Linked DNA regions of Thiohalobacter thiocyanaticus. The protein of the gene in region 2 interacts with the protein of the main gene of each other region in a pairwise test. Links are inferred from orthologs where the notes say so. Each region holds a gene or a part of one and is shown on either strand. Other genes may lie near its edges. The genes, in order: CFK21_RS04855 and CFK21_RS01555.

The links.
Region 1: the proteins of CFK21_RS01555 (region 2) and CFK21_RS04855 interact in binary tests that used the Escherichia coli proteins (3 or more experiments, as listed by UniProt). The link is inferred for Thiohalobacter thiocyanaticus from one-to-one orthologs.

Annotation. Positions count from the first base shown.
Region 1 is NZ_AP018052.1:1,037,229-1,048,104, reverse strand. What follows is about bases 3,395-6,239. They hold CFK21_RS04855 (glutamate-5-semialdehyde dehydrogenase), read right to left. Parts: upstream 5,537-6,239; coding sequence 4,253-5,536; downstream 3,395-4,252. Other genes in these bases: holA (DNA polymerase III subunit delta), read right to left, coding at 5,738-6,239; nadD (nicotinate-nucleotide adenylyltransferase), read right to left, coding at 3,595-4,218; rsfS (ribosome silencing factor), read right to left, coding at 3,395-3,518. Also shown: CFK21_RS04885 (YhdP family protein), read right to left, coding at 1-411; rng (ribonuclease G), read right to left, coding at 445-1,896; CFK21_RS04875 (Maf family protein), read right to left, coding at 2,119-2,700; 23S rRNA (pseudouridine(1915)-N(3))-methyltransferase RlmH, read right to left, coding at 2,713-3,183; more of rsfS, read right to left, coding at 3,198-3,394; more of holA, read right to left, coding at 6,240-6,772; CFK21_RS04845 (LPS-assembly lipoprotein LptE), read right to left, coding at 6,775-7,284; leuS (leucine--tRNA ligase), read right to left, coding at 7,360-9,984; CFK21_RS04835 (zinc ribbon-containing protein), read left to right, coding at 10,253-10,774. UniProt on the Escherichia coli protein: Catalyzes the NADPH-dependent reduction of L-glutamate 5-phosphate into L-glutamate 5-semialdehyde and phosphate. The product spontaneously undergoes cyclization to form 1-pyrroline-5-carboxylate.
Region 2 is NZ_AP018052.1:329,872-340,894, reverse strand. The notes cover bases 5,308-8,299. They hold CFK21_RS01555 (LytR/AlgR family response regulator transcription factor), read right to left. Parts: upstream 7,174-8,299; coding sequence 6,442-7,173; downstream 5,308-6,441. Other genes in these bases: CFK21_RS01550 (sensor histidine kinase), read right to left, coding at 7,170-8,240; CFK21_RS01560 (thioredoxin family protein), read left to right, coding at 5,690-6,178; hemC (hydroxymethylbilane synthase), read right to left, coding at 5,308-5,611. Outside these bases: CFK21_RS01590 (SDR family oxidoreductase), read right to left, coding at 1-47; CFK21_RS01585 (CDP-6-deoxy-delta-3,4-glucoseen reductase), read left to right, coding at 113-1,159; CFK21_RS01580 (heme biosynthesis HemY N-terminal domain-containing protein), read right to left, coding at 1,432-2,640; CFK21_RS01575 (uroporphyrinogen-III C-methyltransferase), read right to left, coding at 2,637-3,881; CFK21_RS01570 (uroporphyrinogen-III synthase), read right to left, coding at 3,885-4,676; more of hemC, read right to left, coding at 4,676-5,307; argH (argininosuccinate lyase), read left to right, coding at 8,369-9,763; CFK21_RS01540 (EAL domain-containing protein), read right to left, coding at 9,753-11,023. UniProt on the Escherichia coli protein: Member of the two-component regulatory system BtsS/BtsR, which is part of a nutrient-sensing regulatory network composed of BtsS/BtsR, the low-affinity pyruvate signaling system YpdA/YpdB and their respective target proteins, BtsT and YhjX.

The DNA.
Region 1 (10,876 bases), 710 kb from region 2 along the record:
GGTGGCATGTTCACGCCCGCGCAGCACGATGCGTCCGTCCTCGCGTCGGATCAGGTTCAGTTCACTGCCCTGCAGGGCGATGCGATTGCTGACCAGCCGGCCCTGGCGCCAGGAACGCCACAGGTCGATGCCGATGCGCAGTTCCTCCAGCCGCAGCAGCACCTCCTCGCCGCTGCGATCGTAGAGGCGGGTGTTGAGCAGCCGCAGGTCCGGCCCGAGACCGTGCCAGCCGAGGTCCAGCCGCTCGATGCGCACCGGATGATCGACCCGCTGGGTGAGCCACTGCTGGAGTTCGTCGTGATAGTCATCCAGCAGCGGCAGCACCAGTCGGGCGATACTGAGCAGCAGCGCCGCAAGGATGAGCAGCGCGGCGACGCCATACCATACCAGCCGCGTGGCCCGTTTCAGCATGCAGGGAGATCCCGGTTCCGCAGCGTCCCGCCACTACATGAGCACGACGTCATATTGTTCCTGGGTATAGAGGGATTCGACCTGGAACTTGATCGGTTTGCCGATGAAGGATTCCAGTTCCGCCAGGCTGGTGGACTCCTCGTCCAGCAGCAGATCCACCACCTCGTGCGCGGCCAGCACCAGCAGCTGTTCGGCATCGTACTGGCGCGCCTCGCGCAGGATCTCGCGGAAGATCTCGTAGACCACGGTCTCGGGCGTCTTCAGCGAACCCCGACCGTTGCAGGTGGGGCAGACGCCGCACAGCACATGCTCCAGGCTCTCACGGGTGCGCTTGCGCGTCATCTGCACCAGGCCGAGGCTGGAGACCTCGCTGATGTGGCTGCGGGCGTGGTCGCGTTCCAGGTGGCGCTCCAGCGCGCGCAGCACCTGGCGTTTGTGGTCCTCGTCGGACATGTCGATGAAGTCGATGATGATGATCCCGCCCAGGTTGCGCAGGCGCAGCTGGCGGGCGATGGCCTGGGCCGCCTCCAGGTTGGTCTTGAAGATGGTCTCTTCCAGGTTGCGATGGCCCACATAGGCGCCGGTGTTGACGTCGATGGTGGTCATGGCCTCAGTCTGGTCGATGATGAGATAGCCGCCCGACTTCAGCTGCACCTTGCGATCCAGCGCGCGCTGGATCTCGTCCTCAACGCTGTAGAGATCGAAGATGGGCCGCTCGCCCGGATAGTATTCCAGCCGTTCGACCACCTCGGGGACGAACTGCTCCCCGAAACGCACCAGGCTGGCATGGGTCTCGCGCGAGTCCACCCGCACCTTCTCCACCTCCACCCCGACCAGGTCGCGCAGGGCGCGCTTGCTCAGGGGCAGGTCCTCGTGGACCATCTCGCCGGCACCGGCCTGGCGGCCGCGTTCCTGGATCGCACCCCACAGCCGGCGCAGGAAGGCCATGTCCGAACGCAGCGCCGCATCGGGCACACCCTCGGCGGCCGTGCGCACGATATAGCCCAGCCCCTCATCACCGGCATCATCGAGCACCACCTGCTTCAGGCGCTGGCGCTCGGTCTCATCCTCGATCTTCTGCGACACCCCGACGTTGGTGGCATAGGGCATGAACACCAGATAGCGCGAGGGGATGGTGATATGGGTGGTCAGGCGTGCGCCCTTGGTGCCGAGCGGGTCCTTGATCACCTGCACCATGAGCTCCTGGCCGTCGCGCAGCAGCTGGCTGATGGTGCTCGCCCCTTCGGACTCGGCATCGCGGGTCGCGATGTCGGAGGCATGCAGGAAAGCGGCCCGTTCCAGGCCGATGTCCAGAAACGCGGCCTGCATCCCGGGCAGCACCCGGCACACCACGCCCTTGTAGATGTTGCCCACCAGGCCCAGGCTGCGTTCGCGCTCGATGAAGACTTCCTGCAGCACGCCGTTCTCGACCATGGCCACGCGGGTCTCCTGCGGCGTGACGTTGATCAGTATCTCTTCACTCATGCAGTTTCCATTGAATCAAAACCCCTTTGCCACGGAATCACACGGAAAACACGGACAGTATCCGTTTTCCCGGCTGCTTCCATACCCGCACCGAACCTCGTAGGTTGGGTTAGCCCGGAGGGCGTAACCCAACATTCAGGCCGCGTTTGTTGGGTTACGGCGCTAATGCACCCAACCCAACCTACAAGGTTGTGTTTTTCACGGCGATTCCGCAGCGGTTCTTTACGAATCTCCCAACTCGAGCAGCGCCACGCCGGCCTCGCGCAGCAACTCCGCGGTCTCGAACAGGGGCAGACCCATTACGCCAGTGTAACTGCCCTCGAGACGGCTGACGAACATGGCCGCCCGCCCCTGGATGGCATAGGCCCCGGCCTTGTCGGCCGGCTCCCCGGTGGTCCAGTAGGCCGCGCACTCGGCGGGTTCCAGTTCACGAAAGCGCACCCGGTTACGGTTCAGGCGCAGCGCCTCGCGCCCGCCCACGACCAGGGCCACGGCGCTGAGCACCTCGTGTTCGCGCCCGGACAGCTGCGCCAGCATGGCCATACCGTCGGCGCGGTCGGCCGGCTTGCCCAGGGGCCGGCCGTCGAGGCTGATCAGGGTATCGGCACCCAGCACCGGCAGTTCAGCAACGGTTTTTGCTGCCAGGGCACGTGCCTTGTCCAGCGCCAGTCGACAGACCAGCGCCTCGACCGGCTCGCCCGGCAGCGGCGTCTCGTCGATGTCCACCGGCACGGCACGGTGGGGCACCCCGAGCTGGTTCAGCAGTTCCCGGCGGCGGGGCGAGGCGGACGCCAGCAGGATCATGAGTATCCCCCCTCAGGCCCGGTGATAGGGATGGCCACTGACCAGGCTCCAGGCGCGATAGAGTTGCTCGGCCAGCACCACCCGCACCAGCGGGTGCGGCAGGGTCAGGGGCGAGAGGGACCATTGCAGCTCGGCACGTTCACGGCAGGCGGCGGACAGGCCGTCCGGACCGCCGACCAGCAGCGCCAGGTCGCGTCCATCCTGCAGCCAGCCGCGCAGCCGGTCGGCCAGCTGTTCGGTGTTCCAGGCCCTGCCGCCGACCTCAAGGGCGATCACCGTCGCATCCCGGGGCACCGCCGCCAGCAGGCGTTCGCCCTCCTCGCGGCGGATGCGTTCCAGATCGGGGTTGCGGCCGCGTTTCGCAGGCGCGATCTCGACCAGTTTCAGGCGGCATTCATGCGGCAGACGCCTGGCATATTCGCTGAAGCCCGCCTCCACCCAGGCCGGCATCCGGGTGCCGACGGCCAGCAGATGAATCTGCATCAGGGCCTACCGCGTCATACGCTCTGCAGATGGGTGGCGGCCTCGCCCTCGCCGCCGGCGCTCCAGAGCTTCTCCAGGTTGTAGAAGGCACGCGCCCGCGGCAGCATCACATGAGCCACCACGTCGCCCAGGTCGACCAGGATCCATTCGCCGCTGTCCTGGCCCTCCACGCCGATCGGGCGCAGGCCCTGCTGCTTGGATTCATCGATGACGTTCTGGGAGATGGACCGGACGTGGCGGTCGGAGGTTCCGCTGGCAATGACCATGTAGTCGGTCACCGAGGTCAGTCCGCGCACATCGATGATGCTGATGTCCTGGGCCTTCATGTCCTCCATGGCCTGAACGACGAGGGTCTTGAGGGATTCGGTGGAGAGGGTTTCAGTCACGCGGTTTACCTGTGGGCTTGGGGATTCAACAATACAGACGGTTGGCCTGCAGATATTCGAGCACGGCATCGGGCAGCAGATAACGGCTGCTGCGCCCGGCGGCCTGCTGGGCGCGAATGGCGGTGGCGGAAATCGCCAGCGAGGTGACCTCGATCTGATATATAAGACCGGCCGGGCGGCTTTTCAAACGCGCGGCATCATCCACGCCCCGCTCGGTCAACAGCCGGGCCGGCGCGCCCGCCGGACGCCCCCCGCCCGGACGGGCCATCACCAGCAGGTGCGCCAGTTCGGTCAGGCGCTCCCAGCGGTCCCAGCCGTCCAGGCCGCCGAAGGCGTCCTCGCCCAGTACCAGACCCAGCGGGCAGTCACCGTGCTCGGCGCGCAGGGATTCCAGGGTGTCGACCATATAGGAGGGACCGGGGCGCTCCAGTTCACGCCCGTCCAGCACCAGCCGGTCCTGCCCCTGCAGGGCCAGCGCGAGCATGTCGCGGCGCGCCTCGGGGGAGGCCTGCGGTGGATCACGATGGGGGGGTTCCCGGGCCGGCAGCATCAGCATGGCCTCCAGGTCGAGTTGCTCCTGCACCTCCAGGGCGGTGCGCAGGTGACCATAGTGAACCGGATCGAAGGTGCCGCCGTAGACGCCGATCATGCCTGGCCGTCGGAACTGGGCATCGTGGACTGACTCAACTGCGCACCTGGCCGTCGCCCAGGACGACGAACTTGAGCGTGGTCAGGCCCTCCAGCCCCACCGGGCCGCGGGCATGCAGCTTGTCGGTACTGATGCCGATCTCCGCGCCCAGCCCGTATTCGAAGCCGTCGGCGAAGCGGGTGGAGGCGTTGACCATCACCGAACTGGAATCGACCTCGCGCAGGAAGCGCCGGGCGCGGGCATAGTCCTCGGTGACGATGGCGTCGGTGTGCTGCGAGCCATGGGCGGCGATGTGGTCCATGGCCGCGTCCAGATCATCCACCACCCGCACGGCCAGGATCGGCGCCAGGTACTCGGTGTCCCAGTCGGCGTCGCTGGCGGCGCTGATGCCGTCGAGGACGGCGCGGGTGCGCTCGCAGCCGCGCAACTCCACGCCCTTTTCCCGATAGGCTCGCGCCAGCCGCGGCAGGATGGATTCGGCGATGTCCGCATGCACCAGCAGGGTCTCCATGGTGTTGCAGGTGCCGTAGCGCTGGGTCTTGGCGTTGAGCGCAATGGCATAGGCCTTGTCCGGATCCGCGCGGTCGTCGATGTAGACGTGGCAGATCCCGTCCAGGTGCTTGATCACCGGGATGCGGGATTCCTCGCTCACCCGTTCGATCAGGCCCTTGCCGCCGCGCGGCACGATGACATCGACACAGTCCTTCATCCGCAGCAGTTCGCCCACGGCGGCACGGTCGGCGGTCTCGATCACCTGCACTGCCGTACCCGGCAGGCCGGCCTGGCCCAGGCCGATGCGGATGCAGGCGGCGATGGCCTGGTTGGAATGCAGCGCCTCGGAGCCGCCGCGCAGGATGGCGGCGTTGCCCGACTTCAGGCACAGGGCGGCGGCGTCGGCGGTCACATTGGGCCGGGATTCGTAGATGATGCCGATCACCCCGAGCGGCACCCGCATGCGTCCGACCTGGATACCGCTGGGCCGGTAATTGAGATCGCTGACGGCCCCGACCGGATCGGGCAGCGCAGCGATCTGGCGCAGGCCCTCGGCCATGGCGGCAATCCGGTCATCGGTCAGTTCCAGCCGGTCCAGCAGGGCCGCGTCCAGGCCGCGTTCGCGCCCGGCCTCGAGATCACGGGCGTTCTCAGCCTTGAGGGTATCGGTCGCGGCCTCGATGGCCTCGGCGATGGCATGCAGGGCATTGTTGCGGGCCGCGGTGTCGGAGCGGCTGAGCAGCCGGGCGGCGGCACGGGCCTGCTCGCCGACCCGCTGCATGTAGGTCGCAACGTCGGGGGCAAGGGATTCGGGGGTGGCGTTCATCCTGCGGTACGGGGTCCTGTCTGCTGCTGGAAAAACCAATCCGCCACGGAATCGCACGCGTTTCCAGCTGTAGGTTGGGTTAGGCGCGCCAGCGCCGTAACCCAACGAATGCGGTCTGAATGTTGGGTTACACCCTACGGGCTAACCCAACCTACGGCATTCGACCTGTCCGTGCTTTCCGTGTATTCCGTGGCCATGATCTCAGGCGGTCTTGCCCTCGGTCAGCCCGAGCGGCCGGCCCGCCAGATCCAAGGCCAATTGTACCAGTTCATCCCAGGGGTTGCCCGCGGCCTGACCCTTTATGATGCGGTCGATGCGGGCGCTGCGACGCAGGAAGCCGTACCAGGCCGGCAGCCGGTGCCGCTGCAGGGCCTGGCCGATCACCGCCTGGCGGTTCTTCCACACCCGGAACCGGCCCTGCACCGCAGCCAGCGACTCACCATGGGCCAGGGCCCAGCCCATGGCCTCCAGGCTGCGCAGTTCGCGGGTCAGGGCCCAGTTCACCAGCACCGGCTCCACCCCCTCCTGCTGCAGGCCGGCGAGCATGCGCACGGCGCGTTCGCCCTGGCCGGCCAGAACCGTGTCGACCAGGCCGAAGACATCGAATCGGGCGCTGTCGGAGACCGCCTCGGCGACCCGGGCCGCATCCAGCTGCTCGCCGGGGTAGAGCAGCGCCAGCTTGTCCACCTCCTGGGCCGCGGCCAGCAGATTGCCTTCGACCCGCTCGGCCAGCATCTGCACCGCCTCCGGCTCGGCGGTCAGGCCCGCCCGCTGCAGGCGCTGGCCGATCCAGCGCGGCAGCTGGCGGCCATCGATCGGCCAGGCGGCCAGCGACACGCCGGCGTCCTCCAGCGCCTTGAACCACTTCGCCCGGCGCTGGGCGGCCTCGAGCTTGCCGCAGATGACCAGCAACAGGGTATCCGGGGGCAGGGACCGGGTGTAGGCCGTCAGGGCCTTGCTGCCGGCGTCTCCGGGCTTGCCGGAGGGGATGCGCAGTTCCAGGATGCGTCGGTCGGCGAACAGCGACAGGGCGCTGGCGGCCTCGCCGAGCCGGCCCCAGTCGAAACCGGACTCGGCATGAAACACCTCCCGATCCACATAGCCCCCGGCCCGGGCTGCCGCGCGGATGGCATCGGCCGCCTCCTGCGCGACCAGGGTCTCCTCGCCCCAGAGCAGATAGACCGGCGCCAGTCCCTGCTTGAGATGGGTGGCGAGTTGTTCGGGCCTGAGTTGCATGGTCAGCCGTCGCTGCCGAGGGCCTGCAGCCGCAGCATCAGCAGCTGAGTGATGTCGCGGCGCATCTCGGCCCGGATCTCGCCTTCCTGGCTGCCGCTGGCCAGGGGATCGAAGCGGTCGTAGAGGTACTCCCGGGCCAGTTCCAGTTCCTGGGGTTCGAGCAGCAGCCGCCCGTCGGTGGTACGCACGCTGAACACCAGCCGCTGGATCAGTTCGTATTCCTGCACCTTGCCGCCGGCCTGCACCGACAGCACCCGGCGGCCGGCCTGGTTGGTGATGATATCCAGGATGGCCGTGGCCTGTTCCGCGGATGGCACCACCTGCACGCCGGATCCTTCCAGCAACCGGCGCAGGTCGCGGCCCAGATCGCTGTACTCGCTCAGCCCCTGTATCTGGGTGCGCGCCATTTCGGGTGGCAGGTTCGCCTGGCCGCGCAGCTGGAAGCCGCAGGCGGACAGGGTCAGGGCCAGCAGCAGGACTAGAACGGTCGGCAGGTGATGGGATCGGGTCATGGAAGATCCTGTTTATCAGCGTGAAGGCCGTAGCTCGGGTTACGCTGCGCTAACCCGAGCTACATCATTCCTCGTTCAGACAACAATGTTGACCAGCTTGCCCGGCACCACGATGGTCTTGCGGATCGGCTTGCCCGCGGTGAAACGCTGGACATTGGCATCAGTGTGCGCCGCGGCCTCGACACCGGCCTTGTCGGCATCGGCCGGCACCTGGATGCGGGCGCGGACCTTGCCGTTGACCTGCACCACCAGCTCGATGCTGTCCTGTACCAGGGCCGCGGCGTCGTGCCGCGGCCAGGGGGCGGCGAGAATCTCGGCTGCGTCGGTGCAGCGAACGCGCGGCCACAGTACATGGCAGATGTGCGGCACCACCGGTGCGAGCAGCCGCAGCAACATGTCCACGGCCTCGTACTGCAGAGCGAGATCGCCGGGCGCCTCGCTCTGCTCGTCGATCTCGCCCAGGCTGTTGACCAGCTTCATGCAGGCCGCCACCACGGTGTTGAACTGGTACCGCCCATAGTCGCGCGCGGCCTGCTCCACCGCCTGATGGATGGCGGTACGCCGCTGCTGGCGTTCCGTGTCCAGGCCGCTCCAGTCGAAGCCAGCGAGGAAGGCGCGGCGCTCCTCGGGCGTATCGTACTTCGCCAGGCGGAAGGCCGGGCGCATACCCAGCGCCCACAGCCGCTTGAGGAAGCGATGGGCGCCGGCCACGCCCTCGTCGGACCACTCCAGCGATTGCTCGGGCGGGGCGGCGAACAGGGTGAACAGACGCACCGTGTCGGCACCGAAGCGCTCGATCAGCGCCTGTGGATCCACGCCGTTGTTCTTGGACTTGGACATCTTCTCGATGCCGCCGATCTGCACCGGCCCGCCGTCGCGGCCCAGGCGGGCGCCGGTGAGCTTGCCCTTGCCGTCGCGCTCGACCTCGACCTCGGCGGGATTGAAGAAACGTTTCCGGCCGTCCTCTTCACGATAATAGGTCTCGGCCACCACCATGCCCTGGGTCAGCAGCCGTTTGAAGGGTTCGTCCGAGCGGATCAGGCCGGCGTCGCGCATCAGCTTGTGATAGAAGCGCGAGTACAGCAGATGCAGGATGGCATGTTCGATGCCACCGATGTACTGATCCACCGGCAGCCAGTAGTCGGCACGCGCGTCCAGCATAGCCTGGTCGTTGTCGGCGCAGGCATAGCGGGCGTAGTACCAGGACGACTCCATGAAGGTGTCGAAGGTATCGGTCTCGCGCTCGGCCTCGCCGCCGCACTGCGGGCAGCTGGTGCGGGACCATTCCGGCATCTTCTTCAACGGCGAGCCGCTGCCGTCGAACTCGACCTGTTCCGGCAGCACCACCGGCAGCTGGTCCTCCGGCACCGGCACCGCGCCGCAGTCGGGACAGTTGATGATGGGGATGGGACAGCCCCAGTAACGCTGGCGGGACACACCCCAGTCGCGCAGCCGGTAGTTGACCGTGCGCCGGCCGCGGCCCTGCGCCTCGATGTAGTCGGCGATGGCGCTGAAGGCCTGATCGAAGTCCAGGCCGTCGAACTGTCCCGAGTCGCGCAACACGCCCTTCTCGGTCCAGGCCGCCTCACTGACATCCGCCTGCGAGCCGTCGGCGGAATGAATCACCTGTTTGATGGGCAGACCGTACTTGCGCGCGAATTCGTAATCGCGCTGGTCGTGCGCGGGCACCGCCATCACCGCACCGGAGCCGTAGCCCATGAGCACGAAGTTGGCCACCCACACCGGCACCGGCTCGCCGCTGACCGGGTGCAGGGCCGTGAGGCCGGTCGCCACGCCCTTCTTTTCCATGGTCTCCAGCGCGGCCTCGGAGGTCTCGGTGTGGCGGCATTCCTCGATGAAGGCGGCCAACTCGGGGTTGTCCTGCGCGGCGCGCACGGCCAGGGGGTGCTCGGCGGCCACGGCCACGTAGGTCACGCCCATCAGGGTGTCGGGACGGGTGGTGTAGACGCTCAGGCGCTCATCCGCACCGGCGATATCGAACTCCAGTTCCAGACCCTCGGAGCGACCGATCCAGTTGCGCTGCATGGTGCGCACCGCCTCCGGCCAGCCCTCGAGCCGGTCGATCTCATTGAGCAGTTCCTCGGCATAGTCGGTGATGCGCATGAACCACTGCGGGATGTCGCGACGCTCGACCAGGGCGCCGGAACGCCAGCCGCGGCCGTCGATGACCTGCTCGTTGGCCAGCACCGTCTGGTCGACCGGGTCCCAGTTGACCGTGGCCATCTTCTTGTAGACCAGGCCCTTTTCATAGAGTCGGGTGAACAGCCACTGCTCCCAGCGATAGTACTCGGGTCGGCAGGTAGCCAGTTCGCGCGACCAGTCGTAGCCGAAGCCCAGCCGTTTGAGCTGCTCGCGCATGTAGTCGATGTTCTCGTAGGTCCAGGCCGCCGGCGGCACCCGGTTCTGCATGGCGGCATTCTCGGCCGGCAGGCCGAAGGCGTCCCAGCCCATGGGCTGAAGCACGTTTCTGCCCTGCATGCGCTGGTAGCGGGCGATCACATCCCCGAGGGTGTAGTTGCGCACGTGGCCCATGTGCAGGCGGCCGCTGGGATAGGGAAACATGGACAGGCAGTAGAATTTTTCCCGCCTGGGGTCCTCGACAACCCGGAAGCTGTCGTGGGTTTCCCAGTACTGCTGCGCCTCGGCCTCGACCTGCCCGGGTTGGTAGTGTTCGTCCATTGCTTTCCTGAAAATACGGTCACTTGAATGGCCGCAAAGGATACCTGATCCGTGGCGGCTCTTCACCTGACCGGAAATCTGTTCCAAACTAGCATCAGCACTGAATAGCGCTTCCCCTGACCGCGTCATCCCCGCGCAGGCGGGGATCCAGCCTCCACCGGCTCCGCCGGGTCATGGATGCCCCCGGGCGGGAATGACGGAGAGGATGGAATCCGGCTCAGGCAAGTGCCATTCGGACCCGTCCCTGTTACTACGGAGAAAACCCGACATGTCAGATTCCCAGCCCTCCGGCCCCGGCGAAAAGCTTGTCCAGGCCTACCACCGCATGATGGACCGGGTCCAGGCCGCCATCGACGAGGCCGAGGAACACGCCATCCCCACCCTGGAGCAGAACCTGGAGCGGGCCAAGGAACGCGCGATCGAACTGGGCGAACTGACCCGCGAGGAGGCCGAACGGGTGGCCGCCTACCTGAAACGCGACATGGAAGACGCGGCCAGCTACCTGGAGCAGACCGGCAACGAGTTCGGCGCCTGGCTGAAATTCGACATCGGCCAGATCGAGCGCCGGCTGTTCGAGAAGATGCTCACCGTGGCCGACCGCACCCGCATCGAGCTGGCCGAGTTCGAGGCCCGTATGCACGAGGCCCAGACCTACCACACGGGCGAGGTCACCGGCCCCGGGGTGCTACGCTGCGAATCCTGCGGCGAGGAACTGCACTTCAGCGAGCCGGGGCACATCCCGCCCTGCCCGAAATGCTATGCCACCAGCTTCGTCCGTGCGAAGCAATAAAAGGCGGTTCCGTAGGTCGGATTAGCCCGCAGGGCGTAATCCGACGCCCGCTGCAACGCTCCGCCGCCTGTCGGATTACGCTGCGCTAATCCGACCTACGGG
Region 2 (11,023 bases):
AGGCGCTGTCCGACATAGCCGCAGCCCACGATTAGCACAGGGTTCATCGGTTTATCTCCAGCAGGAAATGGGCGACAATCGCCGCCTTTGTTTAAGTTGCGTCCTAGATTACATGGCATATCAGGTCAAGATCGAACCCAGCGGCCACACATTTTCTGTGGAAGCCGGCGAGTCCGTGCTCGAAGCGGCCCTGCGCCAGGGCATCGAACTGCCCTATGGCTGCCGCGGCGGCAGCTGCGGCAGCTGCCGGGGCCGGGTAATCAGGGGTTCGGTGGACTATCCCGACGACGTGCTTCCGCCCGCGCTCGAGCCGGACGAGGCCGCCGCCGGCCAGGCCCTGTTCTGCCAGGCCATGCCGCGCGAGGATCTGAGCATCGAGATCCGGGAACTGGACACGCCGGCCCAGATCGAGGTCAAGAACATGCCGGTACGGGTGGCCGAGATGCAGCGGCTGTGCCACGACGTCTACCTGCTGAGGCTGAAGCTGCCGACCACCGAGCGGCTGCAGTTCTTCGCCGGCCAGTATATCGAGATCCTGCTCAAGGACGGCCGCCGGCGCGCCTTCTCCATCGCCAACGCCCCGCATGACGATGAATACATCGACCTGCACATCCGGCTGATCGAGGGCGGCGAGTTCACTCAGTATGTCTTCAATGAAATGCAGCCGAAGACCATCCTGCGCATCGAGGGCCCCCTCGGGCAGTTCTACCTGCGCGAGGAATCCCCGCGACCGATCCTGATGATGGCCGGCGGCACCGGCTACGCCCCGCTCAAGGGCATGCTGGAACACGCCTTCCATGTCGGCATCACCCGGCCGATCCACCTGTTCTGGGGGGTGCGTTCACGGCGCGATCTCTATGCCCACGACCAGATCAGCCATTGGGCGCGCGAGCACGCGAATTTCCACTACACCCCGGTCCTGTCGGAACCGCTGGCCGAGGATGACTGGGACGGGGAGACCGGCCTGGTGCTGGGCGCCCTGCTCGAGCACTATCCGGAACCGGCCGGCTACGACATCTACATGAGCGGCCCGCCGGCGATGGTCGAGGCCGGCCGCCAGAGCTTCCTCGGCCGCGGCGTGCCGATGGAGCAGATGTTCGCCGACGCCTTCGAGTTCGCCGCCGACACCCGCGACAAGGCGGCCCAGGGCGGCGGGTGAAGATCAGGAGCGCCACGGAATACACGGACAGGACTGAATATTAGGCTGGTGGATTTGTAACGATTCCCGGTCATTCCGACGCATGCGCGCAGCGCGTTGAGCGCCCAAAGGGCGGCCCGCAGGGCGAGCGCAGCGAGTAATCCGCAACCCGCCGTAAAGCAATAGTTCCGCCTTGTGCCGGAATAACGAGCATTGAGTGGAACAGAGACCGGGCGGTTTCTGCAATTATATTTTTCCGTGTATTCCGTGGCGCTCTTGATCTTTGATGAACCTCACCCCGGAGCCGGGAGGCGGCCGGTCTCGCCGGTGGCCAGCTGCATGCCCTTGCGGAAACACACCGCCGCCTCATCCGGTTCTTCCAGTTCCTCCAGCAGGCTCCCCAGCAGCTGGTAGCCCTCCACCGTCGGCTGGATCTCCAGCGCCGCCTCGAGATAGCTGCGGGCCTTGCCCCACAGCCGGTTGAGGATCGCCAGCCGGCCGGCGGCCTGCAGCAGCACCGGGTTGCGCGGCTGCTCCTTGAGCCATTCCTCCAGCTGCGAGAGCTGCATGCCGAGATTCTCGCCCCGCACCCGGCCATAGAGATCCAGCAGACGTTCGTCACGCTGACGCCGGATGGCCTCGCGCAGCACCGGCTCGGCCGCCGGATCCAGCTCCAGGTGATGCAGGGCGCGGCCGTAGACCAGGACCAGGTCATTGTCCTGGCGCAGCCGCCGTGGCAGCTGGCCCCACAGCTGCTGCAGCGCCGCGGCATCGTGCTGACGCACGCTGCCCTCCAGCAGCGCGCGGTAGACCGTCTCCTCCAGTTCGTCCAGCGCCGGCTCGGGCAGGGCCCGGCGCTTGCGCAGTTCGGGCAGCAGTTCGCGCAGGCGCTCCCAGTCGCCCAGGCGCTGGTACAGACGGGCGAGCATCTTCAGTACATAGGCATGACGCGGCGCGATGCTGCGCAGATGGGTCAGCGTGGCCAGCGCCTGTTCCATCTGCTGATGGCTGAACTGCAGATCGGCCTGGGTCAGGCCGACGGCGACGTCGGAGTTGGGCATCGCCTGGTGAGCCAGGCGCAGATACTGGTCACGCCGGGCATCCGCACCCTGGTACTGGGCGGCCCGGGCCGCGGCGATATAGTTGAGCAGCGGACTCTCGCTGTCATCGGCATGCTGGGTCAGCAGCCGCTCGGCACGCGGCCAGTCGCCCTCGGACAGGGCCAGCAGGCCCTGGTTGAGCGAGTGCCGGGCGCGCAGGGCCCGGCGCCGGCCGCGCCAGGCCCGCAGCCGCCGGGGGGTGCGCCGCGCCCCGGCCAGCAGCCGCAGCAGGGCGTAGAGGACGATGAACCCCAGCAGCAGGCCGAACAGCAGCAGCGACAGGCTGGTCTCGACGCTCCACTGACCGTAGCCGATCAGCACATAGCCGGGTTCGTTGAGAAACACCAACCCGAGCACCACGCCCAGGGCCAGGGTGAGCAGGGCCAGAAACAGCGGTTTCATGGTGCGTTCCCCGCGCCTTCAGCAGCAGCTTCGTCGGAAGCCGCTTCCGGCGCGGCCCGACCGGCCTCGATCAGGGCCAGTTCCTGGCGCAGCAGGCGCAGGGAACCGGCGATGTCGGGCAGGGCGGGGCGCAGTTCCACCGCGAGCAAGGCATCGAGCTCGGCGCGGGCCTCGCGCACCGCCGGTTGCCCGGCGTCGAATTCCTGCGCCAGCCAGTCGCGCGCTGTACGCAGGCTCACCCGGTACAACTCGGGGTTGCCGCGCAGGGCGGCGAGCCGGGCGGTATCGAGTTGCAGGCGCAGATTGGCGTAGAGAAAGAACTGCTGGTCCGGCGCCAGCAGCGGGGCGACCGGCTCGTCGTTGCGCCGCACCGCCACCAGTTGGCGCAGTTCGCCCCACAGGGCGGCGGGCAACTCGCGCCAGCTGCCGGCTTCGGCGTCGGCTTCGGCCCCGGCGTCGGCGGCGGCACCGCGCGGCGTCGGCCGGTACTGGGCGCCGGCGACCTTGAGGTCATCGACACTGTCTGCCAGGGTCTGCAGGCGCAGGGCGATGCCGTCGATGTCCGGCACGTCGACGCCGCGCAGGCCGGCCAGTTCGCGGCTGATCTGTTCGCGCACCGGCAGGTAGGCCGCGTTGGCCAATTCCTGCAGGCGCTGATCGGCGCTCGTGAGCGCGGCGATGGCGGTATCGACGTCGCGCGCCAGCTGCAGCCGCTGGTTGGCCACATGCAGCAGGTACTCGGCCTCGGCCAGCACCCAGGCCTCCTGGCTGCGGCCGACCTGGGCCCGCAGCACGCCGAAGGCGCGTTCCAGGGCCGCGATCGACTGCTGCTGATCGGCCAGATCCTGCTGCAGGCCGCGGCGGGCGCCGACGGCCTCGTCCAGGGTGGCTTCCATCCGGTCCACCGCCGCTGTCACGCGATTGTCCAGGGCCTGGTTGCGGGCATCGATCTGGGCCAGCACCTCCTGCTGCCAGCCGGCCTGGCGCTGCACCTCGTGCCAGATGAAATAGCCGGCGACCAGGGCACCGACGCCGACCAGCAGGGCCAGGATGGCCAGCGGCCCGGCATAGCGCCCGCCGGTCGGGGCCGGCGCCTGGCTGGCGCCGCCGGCAGCAGTTGAGGGCGCGGAAGGGCTGCGCCGGCGGCCGCCGCGCGAGCGTGGCTTGCCGCCGCCCTCGCTCGCGGCCGATCCGGATCCGGGTGCGCCCTGAGGCTGGGGCTTATCCTTGTTCTCACTCATGCTTCAGCTTCCCGATGGGTGGTGGGCGGAGGCCCGGTCAGCGGCGAGCCGCGCCAGCGCCGCAACCATGGCCGCATCGGTGGCATTGTCCGCCACCCTGACCTGTTCACAGCCCTGGCGCGATGCATAGGCCCGGGTGCGCTCGCTGGGAACGATCAGCGGGGTGCGCCGCAGCAACTCGCGACCGGCTTCGCCCAGCAGTTCGAGCAGATTATCCAGGATCGCGTTACTGGTCACCAACACGGCATCGATCCCGCCACTATGCCAGCGCTGCAGCAACGCAGCGGAATCCGCCTCGGGCAGCCTCCGCTCGTAGAGCTCGAGCGCCTCGACCCGGGCCCCGCGCTGGCACAGAGTGTCCCGGATCAGCTCCCGGCCGCCACGGCCACGGAGTATCACGATGGAACAATCCGCCAGGCGCTGCAAGTCCGGCAGCGCCAGCAGCGCCTCGCTGGTGAAGGGGGAGGGCGCGGCCAGGCTGACCGGGATGCCGGCCGCCGTCATGGCCGCCGCGGTCTGCCGGCCGATGGCCAGGGTCTTCACGCCCGCCGGCCAACCCGCTCCCGCGGCCTGGGCACGGAAGGCGGTCACGGCATTCACGCTCACGAACAGGGCATAGTCGAAGCTGTCCAGCGGCGCCGGCCAGCGGACGCCGTTCAGAAAGCGGATTTCCATCACCGGGAACGGGACCGGCTCCGCGCCCGCCGCGGCCAGCCGCTCGCACAGCGGGCCGGCCTGGGCCTCGGGGCGGGTGACCAGGACCCGCCAGCCTGCCAGGGCGGGGGCTGTGTCCATTATTGCGCTTCGGCGTAGAGCGCCTTGAGGATGGCGTCGGCACCGCGGCTGAGCAGGTCCTCGGCCAGCACCCGGCCGAGTTCCTCGCCGTCCTCGGGCCGGCCGCTGATCACCCCGTGGACGATCTCGCTGCCATCCGGGCGGCCGACCAGGCCGCGCAGCACGATCACCCCGTGCTCGATCTCGGCATAACCCCCGATGGGCACCTGGCAACCGCCCTGCAGGGCGGCGTTCAGGGCCCGTTCGGCGGCGACCCGCTGCGCGGTGTGGCTGTGGCCCAGCGGCGCGATCAGGCCCTGCACCTCGGGGTCCCCGGAGCGGCATTCGATGCCGATCGCGCCCTGGCCGATGGCCGGCAGGATCACCTGCGGCCCGAGTTCGCTGCGGATGCGCTGTGCGAAGCCCAGCCGCTTGAGGCCGGCACAGGCCAGGATGATGGCGGCGTAGTCGCCGCGATCGAGCTTCTCCAGCCGGGTGTTGACGTTGCCGCGCAGGTCGCGGATTTCCAGATCCGGGCGCAGGGCCCGCAGCTGACTCTGGCGGCGCAGGCTGGAGGTGCCCACCACTGCCCCTTGTGGCAGCGCCTCCCAGTCCGCATATTGATTGGAGACGAAGGCATCGCGCGGGTCCTCGCGGTCCAGGATCTGGGCCAGTTCCAGGCCATCGGGCAGTTCCACCGGGACATCCTTCATGGAATGGACGGCGATATCGGCACGTCCCTCCAACAGGGCGGTCTCCAGTTCCTTGACGAACAGCCCCTTGCCCCCGATCTTGGCCAGCGGACTGTCGAGCACCCGGTCGCCCTGGGTGGTCATGGTGACCAGCTCGACCTCCAGGCCGGGGTGGTGCAGTTCCAGGCCGGTCTTGACGTGTTCGGCCTGCCACAGGGCAAGCGCGCTCTTGCGGGTGGCGATGCGGAGCTTGGTCAGGGACATGATTTCTCTTGATACAGTGGGATTGGACAGCGCGGACCGGTTGTCCCGCCCGCGCGCAGGCAGTGAGGATAACGAGTGGTGAAACAGGCTTTCAAGTTTATCACGGGCGGGCTGCTGCTGCTCTGGCTGCTGGGCCAGGCCGCCGCCGGCGCCGGAACCCGACCGGAGGTCCAGCAGGTGCAGAGCCTGGAGCAGGCCACCCGGGAAGCGGCCGAGCGCGGCCTGCCGCTGCTGCTGGCCTTCAGCAGCCATCACTGCACCTATTGCGAACAGGTCGAGCAGGACTTCCTGGTCCCGATGCTGATCAGCGGCGATTACGAGGATCGGGTACTGATCCGCAAGCTCAATATCGACGCCGGCGTCATGGTTGAGGACCTGCAGGGTGAGATCCGCCCGGCGCGGCGCATCGCCGACGAATACGGCGTCGACATGACCCCCACCCTGCTGTTTCTGGGCCCCGGTGGCGAGGAACTGGCCAAGCGCATCGTCGGACTGCTGACCCCGGACTTCTACGGCGGCTATATCGACCGCGGCATCGACACGGCCAACGCGGCGCTGGATCAGTAACCTGCTGCCGACACCAACCTTTCACGACACAAACGCAGAGGACGCAAAGGCGCGGAGACGCAAAGTGGGTTGTCGGATTACGCTGCGCTAACCCGACCTACGTACTGATCCAGAGCGTAGGCCGGGATAAGCGCAGCGTTCCCGGCATGCCCGGCCAATGCCGGAAACGGGCCATTCGGCCCTTTTTCCGGCCTACAATTCCAACCCTGATTCGCATCTTCCTTCGCGCGCCTTGTGCGCCTTCGCGGTTTAAAGCTTTTCCCTCACGCCCCCTTCAACAACCGCCGCACTTCGGGCTGCTGCCGGCGGCTGACCTCCAGGCGCGCATCCACCCCGCGCAGCACGGCGCACAGCCGACCCTCGGCGTCACGCTCCAGCGCACTGAGATGACGCCGCGCCACCAGGGCGTTGCGGTGAATGCGGATGAAGTCCCCGCCGAACTCCTCTTCCAGCGCTTTGAGCGCTTCCTCGATCAGGAACTCGCCCTCGCCGGTACGCACGGTGACGTACTTGTTGTCGGCCTGGAAATAGCGGATGTCGGCCACCGGCACCAGCTGCAGGCCGCCGCGCACCGGCAGGCACAGGTGACTGCGCCGACGGGTCTCGGGCAGATCCCCGATGCGTGCGGCCTGGGCCCTGTTGAGCCGGCAGGCATTGGCCAGGGCCGCCATCAGGCGCTCATTGCGGATGGGCTTGAGCAGGTAATCCACGGCACAGGCCTCGAAGGCCTCCAGGGCATGATCGCCATAGGCGGTGGTGAAGATCACCGCCGGCGGCTCGCTCAGCCCGGCCAGGTGCCTAGCTGCCTCCAGTCCGTCCATCTCCGGCATGCGGATATCCAGCAGCACCACGTCGGGACGGTTTGCCGCCACCTGCTCGATGGCCTCGCGCCCGGTGGCCGCCTCGCCGGTGATCTCGATGTCGGGCACACCGGCCAGCATGGAGATCAGCCGCTCCCGCGCCAGCGCCTCGTCGTCGACCACCAGCACCTTCATGCGGCACGCTCCAGCGGAATCAGCATGCGCACCCGGTACTGGCCGTCGCGCTGCTCGGTCTCCAGCCGCGCCTGCGCCCCGAACACCAGCAACAGGCGCTGACGGATGTTCTCCAGCGCCATGCGGTTGCCCGCCCGGCGCGGCGGATCGGATTGCGGCGGCAGCGGATTGCGCACTTCCAGGCGCAGCCTGCCCTTGTTGTAGGTCGCCAGGATATGGATGCAGCCGCCCTCGCCACGCGGCTCAATACCATGATAGACGGCGTTCTCGATCAGCGGCTGCAGGATCAGCGGCGGCACTGCCTCGTCCAGCGGCAGGTTCTTCTCGGTCCATTCCACCTGCAGCCGCTCCCCAAGACGCAGCCGTTCGATGTTCAGATAGCGGCGGGCAATGGTCAGTTCCTCGCTGAGCGGGATGCGCGCCTGCACTTCCTTCATGCCGGCGCGGAACAGTTCGGCCAGATCCTGCACCACCTCCTCGGCCAGCGCCGGCCGGCTGCGGGTGAGCGCGGCGATGGTGTTGAGGCTGTTGAACAGGAAGTGCGGCCGGATGCGTGCAGCCAGCGCCTCGACCCGGGCCTGGGCCTCGGCGGCCACCTGCATCTGCCACTGATGCCGGACAAAGAAGTAGCGCAGGAGCAGCGCGGCGACGATGGCGGCGATAGCCAGGTTGCGGATCAGGTAATCCATGTGGCCGTCGCCATTCGCTTCCATGGCGCCGTATGCCGGCAGAAGCCGGAAGGCCAGTTCACTCAGGCCGAGCACGATCAACAGGATCAATCCGTAGGCCAGCACCCCGGCGCGGCGCGGCGGCAGGCGCAGCAGCCAGCGCCGGGCCAGGCACAGGGCCGCGGTGCATGACAGCGCCACCCATTGCACAAACAGCGACACCAGGCCCAGTTCGCTCCACCACAGCGCGCCCAACGGGCTGCCCGCCAGCGCGAGCACAAAGGCCAGCATCTGGGCGCTGACCACCACGGCGAACACCGCACGAATGGCGCAGAAGTCGGGCAGGAAGCCGGCATCACCCTGCGGCAACCCGGCGGCGTTGTTGGCTGGCGTTTCCATGTTCCCGGCTGTTCCCTCCCCGCACTGAGCGCGATTATCCCCCGACGCCCCGGCCAGAACCAGCATCCCTGGCCCCGCTGACGCGGCCAGCGGTATACTCGCGCCACTGTAACCGAACGGAATCCGACATGGCGGACAGCGACAGCAAGAGCAAACCCTGGGGCGGCCGCTTCACCGAATCCACCGACGCCTTCGTCGAGGCCTTCACCGCCTCGGTGGGCTTCGACCGGCGCCTGTACCGCCAGGACATCGCCGGCTCCATCGCCCATGCCCGCATGCTGGCCCGGGTCGGCGTGCTGACGGCGGCGGAATGCGACGAGATCATCGCCGGCCTGGAGGACATCCGCGGCGAGATCGAGGCCGGCGACTTCGACTGGTCGGTCGGGCTCGAGGACGTGCACATGAATATCGAGGCGCGCCTCACCGAGCGTATCGGCGCCACCGGCAAGAAACTGCACACCGGCCGCTCGCGCAACGACCAGGTCGCCACCGACATGCGCCTGTATCTGCGCGAGGAAATCGACCTGATCACGGCCGAGCTTGAACGGCTGCAGGGCGGCCTGATCGATCTGGCCGAGCGCGAGGCCGACACCCTGATGCCGGGATTCACCCACCTGCAGGTGGCCATGCCGGTGACCTTCGGCCACCACATGCTGGCCTGGTTCGAGATGCTGGAGCGCGACCGCCAGCGCCTGGCCGACTGCCGGCGGCGGGTCAACCTGATGCCGCTGGGCGCGGCGGCCATGGCCGGCACCACCTATCCCATCGACCGGCACTATACGGCCGAGCTGCTCGGCTTCGACGCCCCGGCGGAGAACTCGCTGGACGCGGTCAGCGACCGCGACTTCGCCATCGAATTCACCAGTGCGGCGGCGCTGCTGCTGACGCATCTGTCCCGTGCTTCGGAAGAGCTGATCCTGTGGACCTCGGCCCAGTTCGGCTTCATCGACCTGCCCGACCGCTTCTGCACCGGCTCCTCCATCATGCCGCAGAAGAAGAACCCCGACGTTCCCGAACTGGTACGCGGCAAGACCGGCCGCGTCAACGGCCACCTGATCGGCCTGCTGACCCTGATGAAGGGCCAGCCGCTGGCCTACAACAAGGACAACCAGGAAGACAAGGAACCGCTGTTCGACACCGTCGACACGGTCCGGGGCTGCCTGCGGGTGTTCGCCGACATGGTCCCGGCCATCGAACCGAAACGCGAACGGCTGCGCGCGGCAGCGCTGGAGGGCTTCTCCACCGCCACCGATCTGGCCGACTACCTGGTGCGCAGGGGACTGCCGTTCCGCGATGCCCACGAGGTGGTGGGCAAGGCGGTGCGCCTGGGGCTGGAGCAGGGGCGCGACCTGTCCCAGCTCAGCCTGGAGCAGCTGCAGCAGTTCAGCGGAATCATCGAGCAGGATGTGTTCGAGGTGCTGACCCTGGAGGGTTCGATCGCCAGCCGCGATCACATCGGCGGCACCGCGCCGTCCCAGGTGCGGGCCGCCGCACAGCGGGCGCGCCAGCGGCTCAGCCGTTGACCACCTGACCGCCGCCCGGGTTCAGCCGCCGGGCGAATCCATGCAATCCGTCCCCGGTGATGGCGGGCTCGGGCCGGCCGATGTAGTAGCCCTGCACATAATCCACGCCCAGGCGCTGCAGCAGCCGGAAGGCGGCCTCGCTTTCCACGAACTCGGCAATGGTGCGGATGCCCATGCCGCGCGCCACGTCCACCAGCGCCTTGACGAACAGCTGGTCCTCCTGGTTGCTGGCGATGTCGCGGATGAAACTGCCGTCGATCTTGAGCATGTCCACATGCAGGTGCTTCAGATAGGAGAAGGAGGAGAAGCCCACGCCGAAGTCGTCCAGCGCGATGCGGCAGCCCAGCTGGCGGATGCGGCCGAGGAACTCGGCCGCCAGCGACATGTTCTCGCAGGCCGCGGTCTCGGTCAGTTCGAAGGTGATGCGGGCCGGATCCAGTCCGGTCTCGTCCAGACAGTTCTCGATCAGACGCAGCAGTTCGTCTTCGCCCACCGACAACCCGGACAGGTTGATGGAGAACCCGACCTGGCTCAGGGCATCGGGCAGGGTGGCGATGTGATAGATCGCCTTGCGCACGATCTCCTTATCCACTCTCCCGATCAGACCGAACTGCTCGGCGGCCGGGATGAAGGCGCCCGGCGGTATCACCTGGCCGCTGTCATCGCGCATCCGTACCAGGGTCTCGAAGTGGTGCACCTCGCCGTTGAGCACGCTGGCGATGGGCTGGAAATGCAGCTCGAAACGATCCTCCTCCAGGCCCCTGAGCACCCGGTTGCGCGAGGCCAGCAGGCCGCCGATATGCTCGCGCGACATGCTGGCCTCGTCGAAGACCTCGAACCGGTTGCGCCCGGCATCCTTGGCGGCGTACATGGCGCTGTCGGCCTTGGCGATCAGTTCCACCGGATCGGTGCCCTGATCGGGGAAGGCCACCAGGCCGATACTGGCTGAGACATTGATGGGCACACCGGCCTTGGTGCGGACCGGCCGACACTGGGTGATCGCCTCGAGTATCCGCGCGGCCTGCGCGCGCGCAGCGTCAAGCCCCAGATCCGGCAGGGTCAGGGCGAACTCGTCGCCGCTGATGCGGCCGAGGATATCCTCCTCGCGCGACAGCCGCTCCAGCACCCCGGCGACCTGCACGATCATCTCGTCGCCGACGGCATAGCCCGCGGCATCATTGAGCAGCTTGAGATGGTCCAGGTCCACCAGCATCAGCACGCCCTGACGGTCATGTGCCTGGGCCCGGCGGATTTCGTGCG